DNA from 4 places in the Streptomyces sp. NPDC055243 genome. Region 4 is predicted to be linked to each of the others. Evidence: riboswitches for the same ligand, from Rfam matches in the RefSeq annotation. Region 4 holds a riboswitch; each other region holds the start of a gene.
The links. Region 4 has a riboswitch for cyclic di-AMP ahead of ACIGXX_RS16335 (transglycosylase SLT domain-containing protein). Riboswitches for the same ligand answer to the same signal wherever they lie in the genome.
Positions count from the first base shown of each region.

Region 1: linked by a shared signal. The riboswitch ahead of ACIGXX_RS12890 (M23 family metallopeptidase) and the one ahead of ACIGXX_RS16335 (transglycosylase SLT domain-containing protein) in region 4 are both predicted to bind cyclic di-AMP.
Region 2: linked by a shared signal. The riboswitch ahead of ACIGXX_RS42885 (NlpC/P60 family protein) and the one ahead of ACIGXX_RS16335 (transglycosylase SLT domain-containing protein) in region 4 are both predicted to bind cyclic di-AMP.
Region 3: linked by a shared signal. The riboswitch ahead of ACIGXX_RS42085 (transglycosylase family protein) and the one ahead of ACIGXX_RS16335 (transglycosylase SLT domain-containing protein) in region 4 are both predicted to bind cyclic di-AMP.

Region 1 is NZ_JBITWR010000004.1:20,531-25,323, forward strand. Features, by position in the region: gene ACIGXX_RS12885 (aldo/keto reductase) at 1-846, opposite strand, end outside; gene ACIGXX_RS12890 (M23 family metallopeptidase) at 1,012-2,097, opposite strand; cyclic di-AMP (ydaO/yuaA leader) riboswitch at 2,109-2,255, opposite strand; gene ACIGXX_RS12895 (PP2C family protein-serine/threonine phosphatase) at 2,477-3,733, opposite strand; tRNA gene ACIGXX_RS12900 (tRNA-Met) at 3,878-3,951, opposite strand; gene ACIGXX_RS12905 (alginate lyase family protein) at 4,000-4,793, opposite strand, start outside.
Region 2 is NZ_JBITWR010000028.1:67,541-72,333, reverse strand. Features, by position in the region: gene ACIGXX_RS42895 (M23 family metallopeptidase) at 1-141, shown strand, start outside; gene ACIGXX_RS42890 (ATP-dependent DNA helicase) at 196-2,766, opposite strand; cyclic di-AMP (ydaO/yuaA leader) riboswitch at 3,020-3,177, shown strand; gene ACIGXX_RS42885 (NlpC/P60 family protein) at 3,185-4,381, shown strand; gene ACIGXX_RS42880 (hypothetical protein) at 4,531-4,793, opposite strand, start outside.
Region 3 is NZ_JBITWR010000026.1:66,374-71,166, reverse strand. Features, by position in the region: gene ACIGXX_RS42095 (cytochrome P450) at 1-971, shown strand, start outside; gene ACIGXX_RS42090 (transglycosylase family protein) at 1,108-2,094, shown strand; cyclic di-AMP (ydaO/yuaA leader) riboswitch at 2,276-2,465, shown strand; gene ACIGXX_RS42085 (transglycosylase family protein) at 2,469-3,188, shown strand; gene eno (phosphopyruvate hydratase) at 3,446-4,732, shown strand.
Region 4 is NZ_JBITWR010000005.1:93,686-98,478, forward strand. Features, by position in the region: gene ACIGXX_RS16325 (ribonuclease J) at 1-666, shown strand, start outside; gene ACIGXX_RS16330 (spermidine synthase) at 713-1,426, shown strand; gene ACIGXX_RS16335 (transglycosylase SLT domain-containing protein) at 1,608-2,363, opposite strand; cyclic di-AMP (ydaO/yuaA leader) riboswitch at 2,368-2,522, opposite strand; gene ACIGXX_RS16340 (histidine phosphatase family protein) at 3,137-3,769, shown strand; gene ACIGXX_RS16345 (hypothetical protein) at 4,063-4,218, shown strand; gene ACIGXX_RS16350 (hypothetical protein) at 4,280-4,417, shown strand; gene ACIGXX_RS16355 (class I SAM-dependent methyltransferase) at 4,487-4,793, opposite strand, start outside.

The sequences.
Region 1 (4,793 bases), on a different contig from region 4:
CGCGAGCGGCGCCGCCACCGTCGGCTGCGCCGCGAGCCAGGCCAGGGCCACGGTCGCGATCTCGGCGCCGCGCGCCTGGGCGACCTCGTCCAGGGCGGCGAGCACGCGCCGCCCGCGGCCGGTGTCCAGGTGCTTGCCCGCGCCCTCGGCCCGCGCGCTGTCGACCTTCGCACCCGGGCGGTACTTGCCCGTCAGGAAACCGGACGCGAGCGCGTAGTACGGGACGGCGGCCAGGCCGGAGCGCGATGCGACCTGCTCCAGGGTGCCCTCGTACGTGTCGCGCGAGACGAGGTTGTAGTGCGGCTGGAGCACCGAGTAGCGCGCGAGGCCCTCGCGGTCGGAGAAGTCCAGGAACTCCTGGAGCCGGTCGGCGGTCACGTTCGACGCGGCGATGGCGCGGACCTTGCCGGACGTCACCAGCTCGTCGAGCGCGCCGATGATCTCCTCGACCGGGACGGTCGGGTCGTCGTAGTGCGTGTAGTAGAGGTCGATGTAGTCGGTGCCCAGGCGGCGCAGCGACTCCTCGGCACCGGACTTGATGGTGCTCGCGGACAGGCCCTTGTAGTCGGGGTGGGCGCCGACCTTGGTGGCGAGCACGACGTCGGAGCGGTTGCCGCGCGCGGCCAGCCAGCTGCCGATGACGGTCTCGGACTCGCCGCCCTTGTTGCCGGGCACCCAGGCCGAGTAGACGTCGGCGGTGTCGATGAAGTTGCCGCCGGCGGCGGTGTAGGCGTCCAGCACGGAGAAGGACTGCGCCTCGTCGGCCGTCCAGCCGAAGACGTTGCCGCCGAGTGCCAGCGGGAAGACCTCGAGGTCGGACGAGCCAAGTTTGCGGAGAGAAGTCATACGGGGCTCAACGCCCCTACGGATCTCGGCATTCCGTACAACGGGATGCCGGTTCCACTCGGTGGACACGCGCAACGAAGAGCGGGCGCGGAGCGCGGACATGCCGAACCGGCAGCCCTGGCGTCGGGGGGTTGTCGCCAGGACCGCCGGGGTTCTGCGGCTACATCAGATCGACTGGCCCTTGCCGCGCAGCCACGCCGCCGGGTCGACCCCGGTGGAGTCGCCGCCCGGGTGGATCTCCAGGTGGAGGTGGGCACCGGTGACGTTGCCGGTCGCGCCGACGCGGCCGATGGTCTCGCCGGTGGTGACCTTCTGGCCGACGCTGACGCTCATCGAGGACTGGTGGCAGAACCAGATCTCGGTGCCGTCGTCGAGTTCGAGGACCGTGCGGTAGCCGTAGGCCCCCGCCCAGCCGGCTTCCTTGATGGTGCCCGAGTGGATCGCCTTGATGGGCGTGCCCGTGGGCGCCGCGAAGTCCAGGCCGGTGTGGTAGCCGGAGGACCACATGGAGCCGGGCTGACCGAAGGTGCCGGTGAGCGTGTACGAGGCGACGGGGAGGGTGTAGCTCTTGGCGAGCTTGGCCAGGCGCTCCGCCTCGGCCTTGCGCTTGGCCTCCGCCTCGGCCTTCTTCTTCGCGGCGGCCTTCTCGGCGGCGATCTTCTTCTCGGCCGCGGTCTGCTCGGCCGCCGCCTGTGCGGCGGCCTGCTTGACGGCGGCCTCTTCGGCCGCCTTCTGGACCGCGTCGTCCGCCTGGTCCTGCTGGTTCTCGGCCTGCTCCATGATGCGGGCCCGCAGTGCCTCGCCGGCGTCCGTGGTGCCCTGCTCGGCGTCGGCGGTGCTGATGCCGGCGGCGCTCAGGGGCGCTGCGGCGACCGTCACGCCGTCGTCCGCGGAAGCCGCGTCGGACGAGTCGTCGGATATCAGGGAGCCCACGCCCGGAAGCGACTTGGCCTCCGGCAGCGAGTCCGTGACGGCCGAGAGGTCCGGCATCTCGATGGCCACCGGGGGCTTGCCGCCCTGCGCGGTGGCGATGCCGCCCGCACCGACGGCGGCGATGACGCCTACGCCGAGAACCGTGGAGCTGCGGGCGAGCCCGCCACCGCCCCGCTTGTGCACGCGGTGCCTGCCGCGGACGGGACGAATGGACTCCTCGGTGGGGTTCCATTCCTCCCAGGAATTGTCGTCGTACCCACCGAAGTCGTCGTCATTCGGTACGTACGCGCCTTGGGGGGCAGGGCGGTTGGACGCCACTGGGGCGCACTCCTTTCCTTCCTTCTCGCCTACCGGGTTAGCTGACGGGTTCGGAGCAGGAAGGTCTCCTACGAACATCTGGCACGGATGCACAGATGCCCGATTCACCCCAATTAGTGGTTCCCCGGCTCCCTTTCGGGATTAGGCGCGTGCGCGCGGAGCCGACTCGAGTGACGGCTGGGACGACCGCGCTGCGTTATCGAACGTTAATAGACAGCGGGGTCGTATTCCAAGCCGTTCCGACTGATCGTTAACGGCTTTGGCCTGTACTTAATGGGACACGGAGGGCTGGAACGGGGCGAGTTGACCCCGATTCTTCACACACCGGAGCTTCACACTTCCTTGACAGTGCGTCAGTTGTTATGCGGAGTGGTGTCCTTCAGTCACGGCCCGTGACCTCGGCCCCCGCGTCGGCCTCCGCGTCGACCTCCGCGTCGACCTCCGCGCCGGCCCTGGCGTCACCCGTCCCCAACGGCCGCCGCACCGCGAGCAGCGCCATGTCGTCGGTCGTGCCGCCCCCGGTGTGCCGCCGCACCTCGTCGGTGAGCGTGGCCAGGAGCGCGTCCGGGCCATTGGGCCCGGGGAAGATGCGGCCGCCGAGCCGGACGGCCGGGTCGTAGAACTCGCCGCGGCCGTCACGCGCCTCGGAGAGCCCGTCGGTGTAGAGCAGCAGCATCGCCCCCGGCGGGAACTCCGTCTCGTCCGCACGGTCCGGCCAGGCGCCCAGATCCCCCATCCCCAGCGGAAGGGCGGGCTCGGTGGCGGACAGGACGCACAGCCGTCCGTCGCCGCGCAGGAGCAGCGGTCCCGGGTGCCCGCGGTTGATGAGGCGCACCAGACCGTCGCCGTGCGGGATCTCCGCGAGGACCGCGGTGGTGAACCCCTCGAAGGCGTCGAGCCCGTCGCGCCGCGTGCCCTCACGAGCAAGCGCACGCTCAAGGCGCTGGGCCACCGCCTCCAGCGTGGCCTCCTGCTCGGCGGCCTCCCGGAACGCCCCGATGACGACGGCGACGGCCGCCACCGCGCCCATGCCCTTGCCGCGTACGTCACCGACGATGACGCGTACGCCGTGCGGGGTGTCCTGCACGGCGTACAGATCACCCCCGATGAACGCGTCGGCCTCCGCGGCCTCGTACCGCGCCGCGATGTCAAGACCGCCGATCCGGGGGTCCGGCTGCGGCAGTACGGCACGCTGGGCGGCCTCGGAGATGGAGCGGGCGGAGGCCAGCTGTTCGTCGCTGCGGCGCTGGACGCGGTTGATGAGGACGGCGAGCACGGCGACGGTCACCACCGTGATCAGTTCGGTGACGGCCTCGACGTCGGTGGTGGTGCTGGTCTTGAAGTGCAGGGCGAGCACGGCGGCGCAGGAGCCGAAGCCGATGAGCGCGGTGCTGATCAGCGAGTAGAAGGGCGCGGCGATGAGCGGGGCGGCGGTGAAGAGGGGCGCCGCGGTGAACGCGGGCGGGGTCGAGACGTCGTAGACGACCCCGGCGACGATGAGCAGCAGCGGAAGGGCCCGCACGAGCGCCCGCTCATGCCGGACATCGGGACTCTTGCCACCGCCCCCGCCACCGATTCCTCCTGGCTGCCCCACCGGTCTTCTCCTGCCGAATTCCGCGCCCAGGACCAGATCCATGACCACGCTCATTCAGGGTTCCCGGAGCGGCGGCACGGGGCGACCGGTGTGGGCCGACCGGGTTAATGGAGAGACCGGACCACCCCGGGGCGGAAACCACCGAAGGCCCGGATCCATTTCTGGATCCGGGCCTTCGGTCTTTAGTAGCGGGGACAGGATTTGAACCTGCGACCTCTGGGTTATGAGCCCAGCGAGCTACCGAGCTGCTCCACCCCGCGCCGTTGAATGCAACTCTACGCCATCAGGGGGAGTGAAAGCGAACCGGTTCACGCGTTCTCGGCGTGCGTCAGCGTTTCCCAGGCCACGAAGAGATCGTCCGTCCCCTCGGGCCGCCGCTCGTGCGTGAACCTCTCCGTCTCCGGAAGAGCCAGCTTCAGCCGTTCCCGCAGGTGATTGAGGCCGACCTCGGTGTCGGGCCCCATGTCGCGCCGCACCTTGCCGCCGCACAGCCAGTCCGGCGCCTTGGCGCCCCGCTGGTACTTGGAGTGGAATTCGAGCGCGGCCCGCAGCCGCTCCTTGACCTCGCCGTACAGGTCGACGCCCTGATGCCAGGCGGTCTCGGCGATGTGCGCGGTGGCCGCGAGCGAGTAGCTGGCGTGCTTGAAGTTCCGGCAGGTCTCCTGGGAGAGCCCGTCGGCGAACGTCTTCTGCCCGAACCAGTACTTCTGGAGCTTCGCCGGGGTGTTGATGTCGCTGCCCGCGGGCGATACGGGCAGCGGGCCGTCCGACTCCAGATAGAAGTAGGCGGGCACGCGGGTCCGGAAATGCGTCACCGCCTTCTCGAAGGACTCGTGGTCGTCGAGGAAGACCGCCATGCTGATGGTCGCGTCGGCCATCAACAGGTCCCAGTTGCCGTTGAAGTCGGCCGCTCCGTCGCGCACTTGGGGCAGATAGGCGTTGCGCAGCATCCGCTCGAAGCGCAGGAGTTCGCCGTCGGTCCAGCCGTCGTAGGTGTAGCGCACGGCCTCGGCCGCACGGGCCCAGGAGGAGGCGGCCCAGGCGGTCTGGAGACCCGCGTTGGACTCCGTGTGCCGGGTGATCACCCGCGCCCAGGCGTCCA
Region 2 (4,793 bases), on a different contig from region 4:
AAGGCGGGCGACCCCATCGCCTTCTCCGGGAACTCCGGCAACTCCACGGGACCGCACCTGCACTTCGAGGTGCGCCCCGGCGGCGGCTCGGCGATCGACCCGCTGCCGTGGCTGCGCAGCCACGGCCTCGACCCGACGTAACTCAAGCGCCGCCCGCGCGGCGACCCCGCACAACTCGGGCCGCCGCCTGCGGCGTTAGAGCTTCTCCACCGGCGCGTACCGCAGCAGGAGCCGCTTGGGCTTGGGCTCTCCGAAGTCCACCGTCGCCTCGGCGTTCGCGCCCGTGCCCTTCACCCCGACCACGGTTCCGAGGCCGAACTGGTCGTGCGTGACCCGGTCCCCGATCGCCAGCGCGACCACCGGCTTCTCCGTCGCACGGCGCGTGGCGAAGCCCTGCGCGCCCCCGGTGCGCGAGCGCGACGACGACAAGGAGGAGGCGATCCCGGCCGCGGGTCCGGAGGACGCCGGTGCGCCGACGGAACCCTTCCGCTTCCAGTCCAGGTGGGCCTCCGGGATCTCCTCCAGGAAGCGCGACGGCGGGTTGTAAGAGGGCTGTCCCCAGGCGCTGCGCATCGAGGACCGCGTGAGGTAGAGCCGCTCCCGCGCGCGCGTGATGCCCACGTACGCGAGGCGGCGCTCTTCCTCCAGCTCCTTGACCTGGCCGAGGGAACGCATGTGCGGGAAGACGCCGTCCTCCATGCCGGTCAGGAAGACGACCGGGAACTCGAGGCCCTTGGCGGTGTGCAGCGTCATCAGCGTGATGACTCCGGAGCCGTCGTCCTCCTCGTCGGGAATCTGGTCCGAGTCGGCGACGAGCGCGACCCGCTCCAGGAACTCGGAGAGGGTGCCCGACACGCCTGTGCCCGCGCCCGCGCCCGCTCCTGCGTCCGCGTCCTCGGTCTCCGCTGCACCTTCACCGGCTTCACCGGCCCCACCGGCCTCACCGGCGCCACCAGTGTCACCGACTTCACCGCTGTCCTGCTCGAACTCCAGAGCCACGGCGGCGAGTTCCTGGAGGTTCTCGATGCGCGTCTCGTCCTGCGGGTCGGTCGATGCCTGCAACTCGGCGAGATAGCCGGTCCGTTCGAGCACGGCCTCCAGGACGACGGCGGGACCCGCGCCCGACTCGACGACGGTCCGCAGCTCCTCCATCAGCACGTTGAACCGCTTGACGGCGTTCGCCGAGCGAGCCGCCATTCCGTACGCCTCGTCGACGCGCTTCAGCGCCTGCGGGAAGGAGATCTTCTCGCGCTGCGAGAGCGCGTCGATCATCGCCTCCGCGCGGTCGCCGATGCCCCTCTTGGGCACGTTCAGAATGCGCCGCAGCGGGACGGAGTCCTCCGGATTGGCGAGCACGCGCAGATACGCGAGGACGTCCCGGACCTCCTTGCGCTCGTAGAAGCGGACGCCGCCGACGACCTTGTACGGCAGGCCGACGCGGATGAAGATCTCTTCGAAGACACGGGACTGCGCGTTCGTCCGGTAGAAGATCGCGACGTCACCGGCCTTCGCGTCGCCCGCGTCGGTGAGCCGGTCGATCTCGTCGGCGACGAACTGCGCCTCGTCGTGCTCGGTGTCGGCGACGTAGCCGGTGATGCCCGCGCCCGCGCCCGCGTTGGTCCACAGGTTCTTCGGGCGGCGGCTTTCGTTGCGCTCGATGACGGCGTTGGCCGCGGTCAGGATCGTCTGCGTGGAGCGGTAGTTCTGCTCGAGGAGGATCGTCGTCGCGTTCGGATAGTCCTCCTCGAACTGGAGGATGTTGCGGATCGTGGCGCCGCGGAAGGCGTAGATCGACTGGTCCGCGTCACCCACGACGCACAGCTCGGCGGGTCCCTCGCCCTCGCTGCCCTCGCCGTCCGCGGGACCCACCAGCTCGCGCACCAGGGCGTACTGGGCGTGGTTGGTGTCCTGGTACTCGTCGACCATCACGTGGCGGAAGCGGCGGCGGTAATGCGCGGCTACGTCCGGGAACGCGCGGAACATGTTGACCGTCGTCATGATCAGGTCGTCGAAGTCGAGGGCGTTCGCCTCGCGCAGCCGCGACTGGTACATCGCGTACGCCTGGGCGAGCGTCTTCTCGAAGCCGTCGGCGGCCTGTCCCGCGAAGGTCTCCTCGTCGATCAGCTCGTTCTTCAGGTTCGAGATCTTGGCGCTGAAGGACTTCGGCGGGAACTTCTTCGGGTCGATGTCCAGGTCCCGGCAGACCAGGGCCATCAGCCGCTTGGAGTCGGCGGCGTCGTAGATCGAGAAGGAGGAGGTGAAGCCGATCGTCTTCGACTCGCGGCGCAGTATCCGCACGCACGCGCTATGGAACGTCGACACCCACATCGCGTTGGCCCGCGGCCCGACGAGCTGCTCGACGCGCTCCTTCATCTCGCCCGCGGCCTTGTTCGTGAACGTGATCGCCAGGATCTGCCCCGGGTGCACGTGCCGCTCGGCCAGGAGATACGCGATGCGGTGCGTCAGGACCCGGGTCTTGCCCGAGCCCGCGCCGGCGACGATGAGCAGCGGGGAGTGTGCGTGCACGACGGCCGCTCGCTGGTTCTCGTTCAGCCCGTCGAGCAGGGCCGCCGGGTCGATCACCGGGCGGGGGGCGCCGCCGCGGTAGTGCGCGTCCCGGGGTGTGGGCGCGTCGAACTTCCCGTCGAACAGATCATCCGGAACGGATTCCGGGGCACTGTCCTCGGGCGGCGGCGGGGGCTCCTCCTCCGAGGCCCGCGAGGGCTGGAGGTCCGCCAGGAAGCTGTCATCAAAGAGGCTGCTCATCGCCTCCCGAGTCTAGGCGGCCCCACTGACAACCCACCCCGGGTTCCGGCCACCTCACCCCGCCTACGCCCGCCTACGCCCCGCCCGCGGACGGTCACGCTCCGCCATGGCACGGCGTGCCCGCGTCAAGAGCTTCGTAAAGTAACGAAAACGTATCGGGCATATCGAACATCAACCTTCACACGGGCCACACGAATTGGCTAGGTTGCTGCCCGGGCCGCTCGCACTCCCACCGGCGAACCCCGCCGGGAACGGGTGGCCTCCGCCGAGTTCGATCTCCTCGGAGCCGGGGACCCACTTTGAACTTGGGGTGAATCGGTCCCGTACGAAGTACGGGACTGTAGGGCAACCTTCCGGAACCACCCGCCCGAACCCGACAGCTAACCCGGTAGGCGGTCTACGGAAGGAGTCGCCTCCCTTGGCGTCGCACCGCAAGCCGCGGACCCGCATGGCCGGCCTACGCGCCACTCCCGCCCTCGGCATCACGACGGCGGCCCTCACCTCCGTGGCCCTGCTGTCACAGAGCGCGCAGGCAGCACCGTCCGCTCCGCAGAAGCCCAGCCTCGAAGAGGTCCAGAAGAAGGTCGACGACCTCTACCACCAGGCGGGCGTCGCCACCCAGAAGTACAACTCGGCCAAGGAGCGCACCGACAAGCAGCGCAAGAAGGTCGACACACTCCTGGACGACGTGGCCAAGCGCACCGACAAGCTGAACGAGGCCCGCCAGGAGCTGGGCACGTTCGCCGCGGCCCAGTACCGCACCGGCGGCGTCTCCGAGACCGCCACGATGATGCTCGCCGACGACCCGCAGGGGTACTTCGACCAGAACCACCTGTCGGACCGGCTCACCGCGCGCCAGAAGAAGGCGGTCGACGACTACCAGACGCAGCAGGCGTCGGCTACGAAGCAGCGCACGAAGGCCGCCAAGAGCCTGGAGACGCTGAGCGACTCGCGGGACGACCTCAGGACGAGCAAGCAGACCGTCCAGAAGAAGCTGGGCCAGGCGCGCACGATGCTCTCGGAGCTGACCGCCGAGGAGAAGGCGCGGCTCGCGGCGATCGAGAAGAAGAAGGAAGAAGAGGCCAAGCGCAAGGCCGCCGAGCTGGCCCGCAAGCAGGAGGCCGAGGCGGAGGCCAAGCGCAAGGCGGCGGAAGAGGCGGCGGCCAAGGAGCGCGAGCAGAACAAGGAGACCCCGGACTCCGGCTCCGACACCGGCACGGGTTCCGGCTCCGGCTCCGGCTCCGGTGGCACGGACAGCGGTTACGCGACGAAGGCCGCGAAGGTGATCAACTTCGCGGAGGCGCAGATCGGCAAGCCGTACGTGTGGGGCGCCACCGGCCCCGACTCCTACGACTGCTCCGGGCTCACCCAGGACGCGTGGAAGGCCGCGGGGATCTCCCTGCCGCGTACGACGTGGGACCAGGTGAAGGTCGGCACGACCGTGAAGACCGCCGACGCCAAGCCGGGTGACCTGGTCTTCTTCTACGACGACATCAGCCACGTAGGGATCTACATCGGCGACGGCAAGATGATCCACGCCCCGAAGCCGGGCGCGAACGTCCGCGTCGAGTCGATCTACTACATGCCGATCCACAGCGTCGTGCGACCCGCGTAACCGTCACACACACGAGAAAACGGCCCTCCACGCGCGCGTGGAGGGCCGTTTTTCTGCGGCTCGGGTTCTGCGGCTCGGGTTCTGCGGCTCGGGTTCTGCGGCTCGGGTTCTGCGGGCCGGTTTCTACGGGCCGAGTTCTGCGGGCCGGGTCAGGTCCACAGCACCGCGATGAAGATGTTCACGACGGTCAGCAGCCCGACGGCGCCGAACATCGCCTTGTCCACCTTCTCCTCGTCCCGTTTCACGTAGACCAGCGCGAGGATCACGATCAGCACGGCCATCTTGATGCCGATCTTGACGTTGTTGACCGGGTTGTCGTCCGCCTGGTTGAGACCCACCAGGATCACGCCCGTGACGAGCATCGTCAGCGCGCCGTGCAGCATCGCCGGGTTGAAGCGGGCCGTGCCCTGGC
Region 3 (4,793 bases), on a different contig from region 4:
TGCGGCGCCTGGTCTCCAAGGCCTTCACTCCCCGCCGTATCGCCGCATTCGCGCCGCGCGTGCAGGAGTTGACCGACCGGCTCATCGACCAGTTCGTGGAGAAGGGGGAGGCCGACCTCATCCACGACTTCGCCTTCCCGCTGCCCATCTACGCCATCTGCGATCTGCTCGGCGTCCCCCGCGAGGACCAGGACGACTTCCGCGACTGGGCGGGGATGATGATCCGCCACGGCGGAGGGCCCAGGGGAGGGGTCGCCCGGTCCGTGAAGAAGATGCGCGGCTACCTCGCCGAGCTGATCCACCGCAAGCGCCTCGAACCGGGCGACGACCTCATCTCCGGGCTCATCCGCGCCTCCGACCACGGCGAGCACCTCACCGAGAACGAGGCCGCCGCGATGGCGTTCATCCTTCTCTTCGCCGGGTTCGAGACCACCGTCAACCTCATCGGGAACGGGACGTACGCCCTCCTGACCCACCCCGAGCAGCGCGAGCAGCTCCAGGACTCTCTCAAGGACGGCGACACCGCCCTCCTGGAGACCGGGCTCGAGGAGCTCCTGCGCTTCGACGGTCCCGTGGAGCTCGCCACCTGGCGGTTCGCCACCGAGGCGCTGACCGTCGGAGGGGAGGACATCGCCGCCGGCGACCCCGTCCTCGTCGTGCTCGCCGCCGCCGATCGCGACCCGGAACGGTTCCGGTATCCGGACACGATCGACCTCGCCCGCCGCGACAACCAACACCTCGGCTACGGCCATGGCATTCATTACTGTCTCGGCGCACCGCTCGCCCGGCTCGAAGGCCAGGCCGCCCTCGCGACCCTCCTGCGGCGCCTGCCTGACCTGCGACTCGCGGTGGAACCTGGTGATTTGAGGTGGCGTGGCGGGCTCATCATGCGCGGACTCCGCACGCTGCCCGTGGAGTTCACACCCGCACAGCAGAGCAAATATTCGACACCTGGAGAGACGTTTAACTGACGGACCGTCAAGACTGTGACTTTCACGTGATCTCCGCTGCATCGACTTGTGACAAGCGTTCGACTGCCGCTACGTTCACCGACGACTCGGCATCCCGTGCCGCAGTCGTCGCTCCAGTCACGCGAAAGGCAACCGCATGCTCTCCGGCAATGGTCGTCACCGACGCCCCCGCCAGGCCCCGGCCCTGATCGTCGCGGCAGGAGTCGCAGGATCGGCCATCGCGATCCCGCTGCTCGGTGCCACCAGCGCGAGCGCGGCGGACACCGCCACGTGGGACAAGCTCGCGGAGTGCGAGAGCGGCGGGTCCTGGAGCGCGGACGCGGGCAACGGGTACTACGGCGGGCTCCAGTTCTCGCAGCAGGTCTGGGAGGAGTACGGCGGCCTCGACTTCGCGCCGAGCGCCGACCTGGCCAGCCGCTCGCAGCAGATATCCGTCGCCGAGAAGGTCCTCGACGACCAGGGGACCAGCGCCTGGCCGAGCTGCGCGCCGATCGCCGGTCTCACCCAGGACGGCGCCGCCGCGGACGTCGACCCGGGCGCTCCGATCACGACGATTCCTTCCGACGAGTCGACCGAGTCCGGTGAGTCGGCCGAGCCGGACGAATCGGACGAGCCGAGTAAGTCGCCGAGCGAGTCGGCCGACTCCGCGGACGGCACCAAGTCTTCGGAGAAGCCCTCGGACAAGTCCTCCGAGAAGCCGGGCGCCGATGAGGACGATGACGCCGACGCCGACGCGCGAGACAAGAATCACGACGAGCCGGGCAACTCGGGCGAGTCGGATGACCCGGGCAAGTCCGGGCAGAGCGATGAAACTTCGCCCACTCCCACCCCCTCCTCCGGCGCGGGCGAGGGCCGTCACCGCGGCGACAGCGCGGACGACAAGCCCTCCGACGACACCTCCCGCGAGGGCTCGGGTCGGCACGCCTCCCGCGGCGAGGAGCGTCAGCAGGACGGCTCCGACGGGACGTACACGGTCCGTTCCGGAGACAGCCTCTCGCTCATCGCCGACGACCTCGACGTGAAGGGCGGGTGGACCGAGCTGTACTCCGAGAACGAGAAGTCCGTCGGCTCCGACCCCGATCTCATCCTTCCCGGTCAGAGCCTCGATTTGGGCGAAAAGTAGGGGTAGTTGACGACTCGTTTTGCGCTTGATGTCCCAATTGGCGCAAGTGAGAGATGGGTCTCAGAAGCCCTGATCGTCTTTGAGTTTCTCCCGATCGCATGACTACGGTCGGGACCGCTCGCCACAGCGGGCCCCGCCGGTCGGTACGCCGAGTCCTGCCAACGGCCGTTCGGGAACAGTCGTCGCGTAAGCGCCGTAGGCAGGAGCGGGGGACCCAAGGTTTCCGCCGGGACCGGATGTCGAGCGTCGCGAGAGCGAGGCCGACGGAAGGAAACGGCTAGGGGTTAAGTCGCGCTTCAAGGAAGCGCGGCCGGGCAACTTCATCGGCCCGAACCCGACAGCTCACCTCGCAGGCGTCGGTGAGGGGATCACTCATGCTGTTTTCCAGCAAGGGCAAGCACCGCCGCCCGTCCAAGGCCACCCGTGTCGCCACGCTCGCAGGCGTCACCGGTGTCGCCGTCGCCGCCCCGCTGATGGCGGCCGGCTCGGCCTCCGCCGCGACCGGCTCCGAGTGGGACGCCGTCGCCCAGTGCGAGTCCGGCGGCAACTGGTCCATCAACACCGGCAACGGCTACACGGGCGGCCTGCAGTTCTCGTCGTCCACGTGGGCCGCGTACGGCGGCACGAAGTACGCGCCCACCGCCGACAAGGCCTCCAAGGCCCAGCAGATCGAGATAGGCGAGAAGGTCCTCGCGGGCCAGGGCAAGGGTGCCTGGCCGAGCTGCGGCGTCGGCCTCTCGGGCGCCTCCTACGAGGGTGGCGGTGCGCAGGAGAGCGCCCCGCAGCAGACCCAGGAGCAGCCCAAGAGCCAGCCCAGCGCCCAGACCGAGCAGCCGCAGCAGGCCGCTCCGAAGGCCGAGGCCCCCAAGGCCGAGGCTCCGAAGACCGAGTCCAAGAAGACCGTCGAGACCCCGACCGGCAAGACGGTCAAGAAGGGCGACGGCGAGTACAAGGTCAAGAAGGGTGACACCCTCTCCAAGATCGCCGAGGCGAAGGACGTCAAGGGCGGCTGGCACAAGGTGTACAAGCTCAACGGCGACATCATCGACAACGCCGACATGATCTACCCGGGCCAGCAGCTCCACCTCAGCTAAGAGCTGACGGCGGCGGCGCCTCGGCGGAGGCGTCGCCCCACCCCCGTCCCCACGGGCCCTCCCCGCCCCGGTGCGCGTATCCCCCGTACGCACCGGGGCGGGGTCATGTGCGCCCTCCACGCTTTGTTCCGTTCGGAAACATTTTGCTCTCGGTTTGTCCACAGGGCGGTCGCTCGGCTGGCTCTTGTCCGGGAGCCGGTTAGGCTCGTGTCCGCGAGGCCAACGCCCCGCGTACCCGCGTCACATCCCAGAAGGAGATGCTCGTGCCGTCCATCGACGTCGTCGTAGCCCGGGAAATCCTGGACTCCCGAGGCAACCCCACGGTCGAGGTCGAGGTCGGCCTCGACGACGGCAGCACGGGTCGTGCCGCCGTTCCGTCCGGTGCGTCCACCGGTGCTTTCGAGGCCATCGAACTCCGTGACGGTGACCCCAACCGTTACCAGGGCAAGGGCGTGGAGAAGGCCGTCCTCGCCGTCATCGAGCAGATCGGCCCGGAGCTCGTCGGGTACGACGCGACCGAGCAGCGCCTGATCGACCAGGCGATGTTCGACCTCGACGCCACCGACAACAAGGGCTCGCTCGGCGCCAACGCCATCCTCGGCGTCTCGCTGGCCGTCGCGCACGCCGCGTCGGAGGCCTCCGACCTCCCGCTCTTCCGCTACCTCGGCGGCCCGAACGCGCACCTGCTGCCCGTTCCGATGATGAACATCCTGAACGGCGGGTCGCACGCCGACTCGAACGTGGACATCCAGGAGTTCATGATCGCGCCGATCGGCGCCGAGTCGTTCTCGGAGGCCCTGCGCTGGGGCACCGAGGTCTACCACACGCTGAAGAAGGTCCTGAAGGACAAGGGTCTCTCCACCGGCCTGGGCGACGAGGGCGGCTTCGCCCCGAACCTGGACTCCAACCGCGCCGCGCTCGACCTCATCCTCGAGGCCATCAAGCAGGCCGGTTACGTCCCCGGTGAGCAGATCGGTCTCGCGCTCGACGTCGCCGCGTCCGAGTTCTACAAGGACGGCAAGTACGAGTTCGAGGGCAAGTCCCGCTCGGCCGCCGAGATGACCGAGTACTACGAGGAGCTCGTCGCCTCGTACCCCCTCGTCTCCATCGAGGACCCGCTGTTCGAGGACGACTGGGCCGGCTGGAACGCCATCACCGAGAAGCTCGGCGAGAAGGTCCAGCTCGTGGGCGACGACCTGTTCGTCACCAACCCCGAGCGCCTGGCCCGTGGCATCGAGGAGAAGTCGGCCAACGCCCTTCTGGTGAAGGTCAACCAGATCGGCTCGCTGACCGAGACCCTGGACGCCGTCGAGATGGCCCAGCGCAACGGCTTCAAGTGCATGATGTCGCACCGCTCCGGTGAGACCGAGGACGTCACCATCGCCGACCTCGCCGTCGCCACCAACTGCGGCCAGATCAAGACCGGCGCCCCGGCCCGCTCCGAGCGCGTCGCCAAGTACAACCAGCTCCTGCGCATCGAGGAGATCCTCGACGACGCCGCGGTCTACGCCGGTCGTTCGGCGTTCCCCCGCTTCAAGGGCTGAGCCGCTTCTCCGGGCCGAGGCTCGGGCTCCGGCTCCGCTGAGCAGTTACCTACGTCCCCGT
Region 4 (4,793 bases):
TCGCTGATCCCCGGCAACGAGACGGCGATCTACCGGGTGATCAACGGGCTGACCCGGTGGGGCGCCAACGTCGTCCACAAGGGCAACGCCAAGGTGCACGTCTCGGGGCACGCCAGCGCCGGTGAGCTCATCTACTGCTACAACATCGTCAAGCCCCGCAACGTCATGCCCGTGCACGGCGAGTGGAAGCACCTGAAGGCCAACGCCGATCTGGCCATCCGCACCGGCGTCGACCCCGACCAGGTCGTCATCGCCGAGGACGGTGTCGTCGTCGACCTCGTCGACGGCCGCGCCTCCATCACCGGCAAGGTGCCCGCGGGCAACGTCTACGTGGACGGGATGACCGTCGGCGGCGTCACCGAAGCCTCTCTGAAGGACCGGATCACGCTGGCCGAGGAGGGTGTCGTCACGGTGGTCGCCATCGTCGACGCCGACACGGGAGCGCTCGCCGAGGCCCCCGACTTCCTGGCCCGCGGGTTCGTCCACGACGACGCCACCTTCGAGCCGGTCATCCCGGTGATCGAGAAGACGCTGGCCACCGCGGCCGAGGAAGGGGTCGGCGACGCCCACCAGCTCGAACAGCTCATCGCGCGCGCCGTGGCGAACTGGGCGTTCCGCACGCACCGCCGCAGGCCCCTGATCATCCCGGTCATCATCGACGCCTGACCACGCGCCGGTCCCGCCGCCCAGAAACGCCCAGGAAGGTGAATGGATGAGCATGCGCTTCGAGGAGATCGACTGGCGGCCGACAGCGATGGGGGACATCAGCCTGCGGCGGCGGCGGGACCCGGCGTCGGGCGACGATGTGTACGAGGTGAAGCTCGGGGACGAGTTCTTGATGTCGAGCCTCTTCACCGCGGGTGAGATCGCCCTGACCCGGCTCGGCCTCGAGCAACTGCCGGACACCGAACTGGATGTCGCGGTGGGCGGCCTCGGTCTCGGCTACACCGCACGGGCCGTCCTCGACGACCGGCGGGTGCGTTCGCTGACCGTGATCGAGGCCCTCGGTGAGGTCATCGAGTGGCACGAGCGCGGATACGTGCCGCTGGGCACCGGCCTGTCGACGGACCCCCGATGCCGCTTGGTCCAGGGCGACTTCTTCGCGCTGGCCGGCGACGGCGGCGACGGCCTTGATCCTCAGGAGCCGGACCGTCGCTTCCACGCGATCCTCCTCGACGTCGACCACTCGCCCCGCCATGTGCTGCACCCCAGCCACGCGGCGCTCTACGAGCCCAAGGGGTTGCGTGCCCTCGCCCGGCGGCTGCACCCCGGAGGCGTTTTCGCCCTGTGGTCGAACGACCCGCCCGACGCGGAGTTCACCACCGTGCTCGCCGAGGTCTTCCCGAAGACGGCGAGTCACGTCGTCGATTTCCCCAACCCCCTGCAAGGCGGGACCGCCACCAACACCGTGTATGTGGCGGGCTAAGGGCGCTATATGACGGCGCTTCAGCATGCAGCCCCGAGGTCGAGTTCGAGACTGCTTTGCACGAGAAAAGCGACCCGCCGCGGCTGGGAAGCGAAAGATGAGATCCTGGCCGTCGTCGTCCAGGGCTGAGCCCCGGACGCATGGCGCGCCGGGGCTCACAGCGGACGAGACGGGATGCGGCCTAGTACGGGCCGTTCACGTTGTCGATCGAGCCGTACCGGTCGGCCGCGTAATTGCAGGCGGCGGTGATGTTGGCGACCGGGTCGAAGCTGTCCGTCGACGTGCCGGGCACGTGGTACGCGGCGAATGTGGGGTCGATGACCTGCAGGAGCCCCTTGGACGGGGTTCCGGCGGCGGCGTTGGAGTCCCAGTTGTTGGTGACCGTCGGGTTGCCGGAGGACTCGCGCATGATGTTGCGGTGAATGCCCTCGTAGGTCCCGGGGATGCCGTGCTGGGCCAGCACGTCGAGCGATTCCTTGATCCAGCCGTCGAGGTCGTTCGTGTACGTCTTCTTCGCCGGGGCGGCGGCGGGCTCGGCGGCCGTGCGCTCGGAGCGGTCCGCCCGATCGGCGGACGCCCTGGAGGCGGCCGACTTCTCCGCGTCCTTGGCCTGGGCCTTCTCGCCGATGGTGAGCTTGAGACCGGGGTGGATCAGCCCCGGGGCCTCACCGAGGACGCTGCGGTTGTCCTCGTACAGCTCCTTCCAGCTGCCGCTCTGGGAGTGCTCTCGGGCGATCTTGGAGAGGGTGTCGCCCGCGACGACGACGTAGGTCTTCGGCGCTGCGGCGGGCTTGGCGGCCGGGGCGGCCTGCGCCGCGCTCGCGGCGGTCGCGCCGAGCACCGGGAGAACGAGAACGGCCCCGCCCGTGCCTGCGGCGGCGATGCCCCGGGTGAGCTTGCTGGACTTGGGGCGGCGGTGCTTTCCCTTTGCGGGCATGACGAATTCCTCTCCGTCGCCTACGAGGTGAGCTGTCGGGTTCGGACGGGAGATGTCCGGTCGCACTGGGCGTGCGACTTCACCCCGAGCCGTTCCGGAATCCGGACCGGCGGCTTACCTGGGTCCCCCGCTCCTGCCGTGCGTAAGTGAGTGAGTGGGTGGGAGGGATTCCGGACAGCGGCAGGATTCGGCGTTCCATCCGGATTGATGGCGACGTTAAGCGAGAAGGCTGGCGAGGAACAAGACACGAATTCGCATAGGGAAAGCGAGGAGCCCTTCCCCAATGATCAAAATCCCTCACGCGCTTTGATCAAATAGCCCAACTTTCCTTGCGTAGAACGAAACCGCGCTCAGCGGCTCCCGGGCTCACAAACATTGGTGTGACTCGTTTCACTGAATGAGGGATGGGTTGGGAATGCGGCGCGATGGCGTATCAGAGTGCACCATTTCGCACGAGTATTGAGCAATGCAGGCAGGGCTTTATAAACGCCGCCAATGAGCTGAAGAAGTAGCTTTCTAACGCAAAGATGGACATCTCGCCTGCCTCTAGGGGAGTCCCACCCTCCCAGGGCCGCCCATGCGCGGGTCCACCGCGACCGCGGCCTCCCGGAAGTGGCGCAGGAACGCCATGCCCTCGATCTGCTGGAGGTGACTCAGGAAGGCTCGATCGTGATCGCGTTGGTTAAGGTAGCGGGCCGCGACCGGCAGGCCGGGAGGCTGGGAGGCCGGGAGGCTGGGAGGCCGGGAGGCCAGGCAGCGAAGGGCAGGCTCTCGTGCGCACTCTTTACGTTGTCACCCACCCACAGGCGACGCACCACGTCGAGGGAGTCGTCGGCGGATGGCACGACTCCCGCCTGACGCCCACCGGCGTCCGCGCGGCGGCTTCCATCGCCGAGGCGCTTCGGGGCGTGATCCCGGACGGCGCCGAGGTCGACCTGTTCTCCTCGGATCTGCAGCGCACCCGGCAAACCGCCCAGGAGGTAGCCGAACTGTTCGGCGTGAAGCTGTTCCTGGACCGCAGGCTGCGGGAGAAGTCCTACGGTGCGGCAGGGGGAAGGCCACAGGAGTGGCTGGACCGGCGTTTCGTCCCGCCGCCGGCTGTCGGGGAGCGGATGGACCATGACGAGGGCGTGGAGGGTGCCGAGACGAAGGCGCAGTGGGCGCAGCGCATCTACGCGGCTATGGATGAGATCCTGCGGCGTGCGCGCGAACACCAGATCATCGTGACGCATGGCGGCTCACTGACCTTCGTCGTGGCGTCCTGGATCAAGATGCCGATCGAGTCGGCCAGTTACGCCAGCTTTCGGGCCCCTCCCGGCAGCATCACCACACTGCGCGAGGACGACTTCTTCCACAACCGCCAAGTCGTCAGCCTTGGCGACACGCGCCATCTCGACTCCGCGTAACCGTGAACCATCGCCTCGGCTGCATCGACCAGGCCGCTTCAGCAAGATCCTGTCACGAGCTCATAGCGGTGAATCAGGTCCCGCAGTTCGACATCCTCGTGGGCGTGGCGCGTAACGGCATTTTGACTCGCTGAGGCCAACCGGACGAGCCCTTGTCACAGGGCTGCCTACGGGGCCGTGCGCGGCGGCCGCGGTACTTCCACCTTCGAGGGCCGCGAGGCCGGCCTGGATCTTGGGTGTGGCGGTGGGAAGTGCAGGGGTACGAGGGGTGGAGCGGGAAGACATTCGGCGTCGTGCACGAGGAACTGCCCGCCTACGACCTCTCCCTCGGCTTGGCCGGGCTTCCCCACCGCTGGAAGGCGTACTTCGAGAACCTCTACCACCTGGTCCGGGAGATGCCCGCGGAACAAGGCCGGTCACAGGCACCGCTCTGGCGGCAGTCCAGCTGACTGGGCGGCGCGAGAATAGGGCGGTTCTGTCGCTCCATCGGCGCCGGGATAGGCTCTTCCTATGATCCTCCCGTTCCTCTTGGGCGTGGCCGTCCTGCTCACCGTCGCCGCCGTGGGCGTATGGGTGTGCTTGGAGTTCTGCAAAGAGCTCCGCAACCGTAGGCACACGCCCGTCGGGCCCGACGCCGGAGGCCAGTAGCCCGCACCGGACACTCGCGCGTGGCGGCTGCACGTCCGCGATCCCGGCCTCAGACCACCGGCGCGACCCTCAGGCGCGGCAGCGCAGCATTTCCAGCGGGGGATTGGCGTGGAAGTCCGCCCAGTGCTCCGCGCCGAACTCGCGCACCCCGGCTTCGGACACCGACAGCGGCACCCAGGCCAGGTCACTGAACCCGGCCGCCTGAAGGCACTTCTCGTAGACCTCGCGGCGCGGCAAGTTGGCGACGAACGAGACCGGTCCCGGGTCGAGCAGCGCCGTGATCTTCACCTGCGGCCCCGTCCCGCCCTCGTCGCCGGTGAGCTCGCTGCGGAAGCCGTACTTGTCCGGGCCCGGCCCGTCGAAGCGGAAGTCGGGC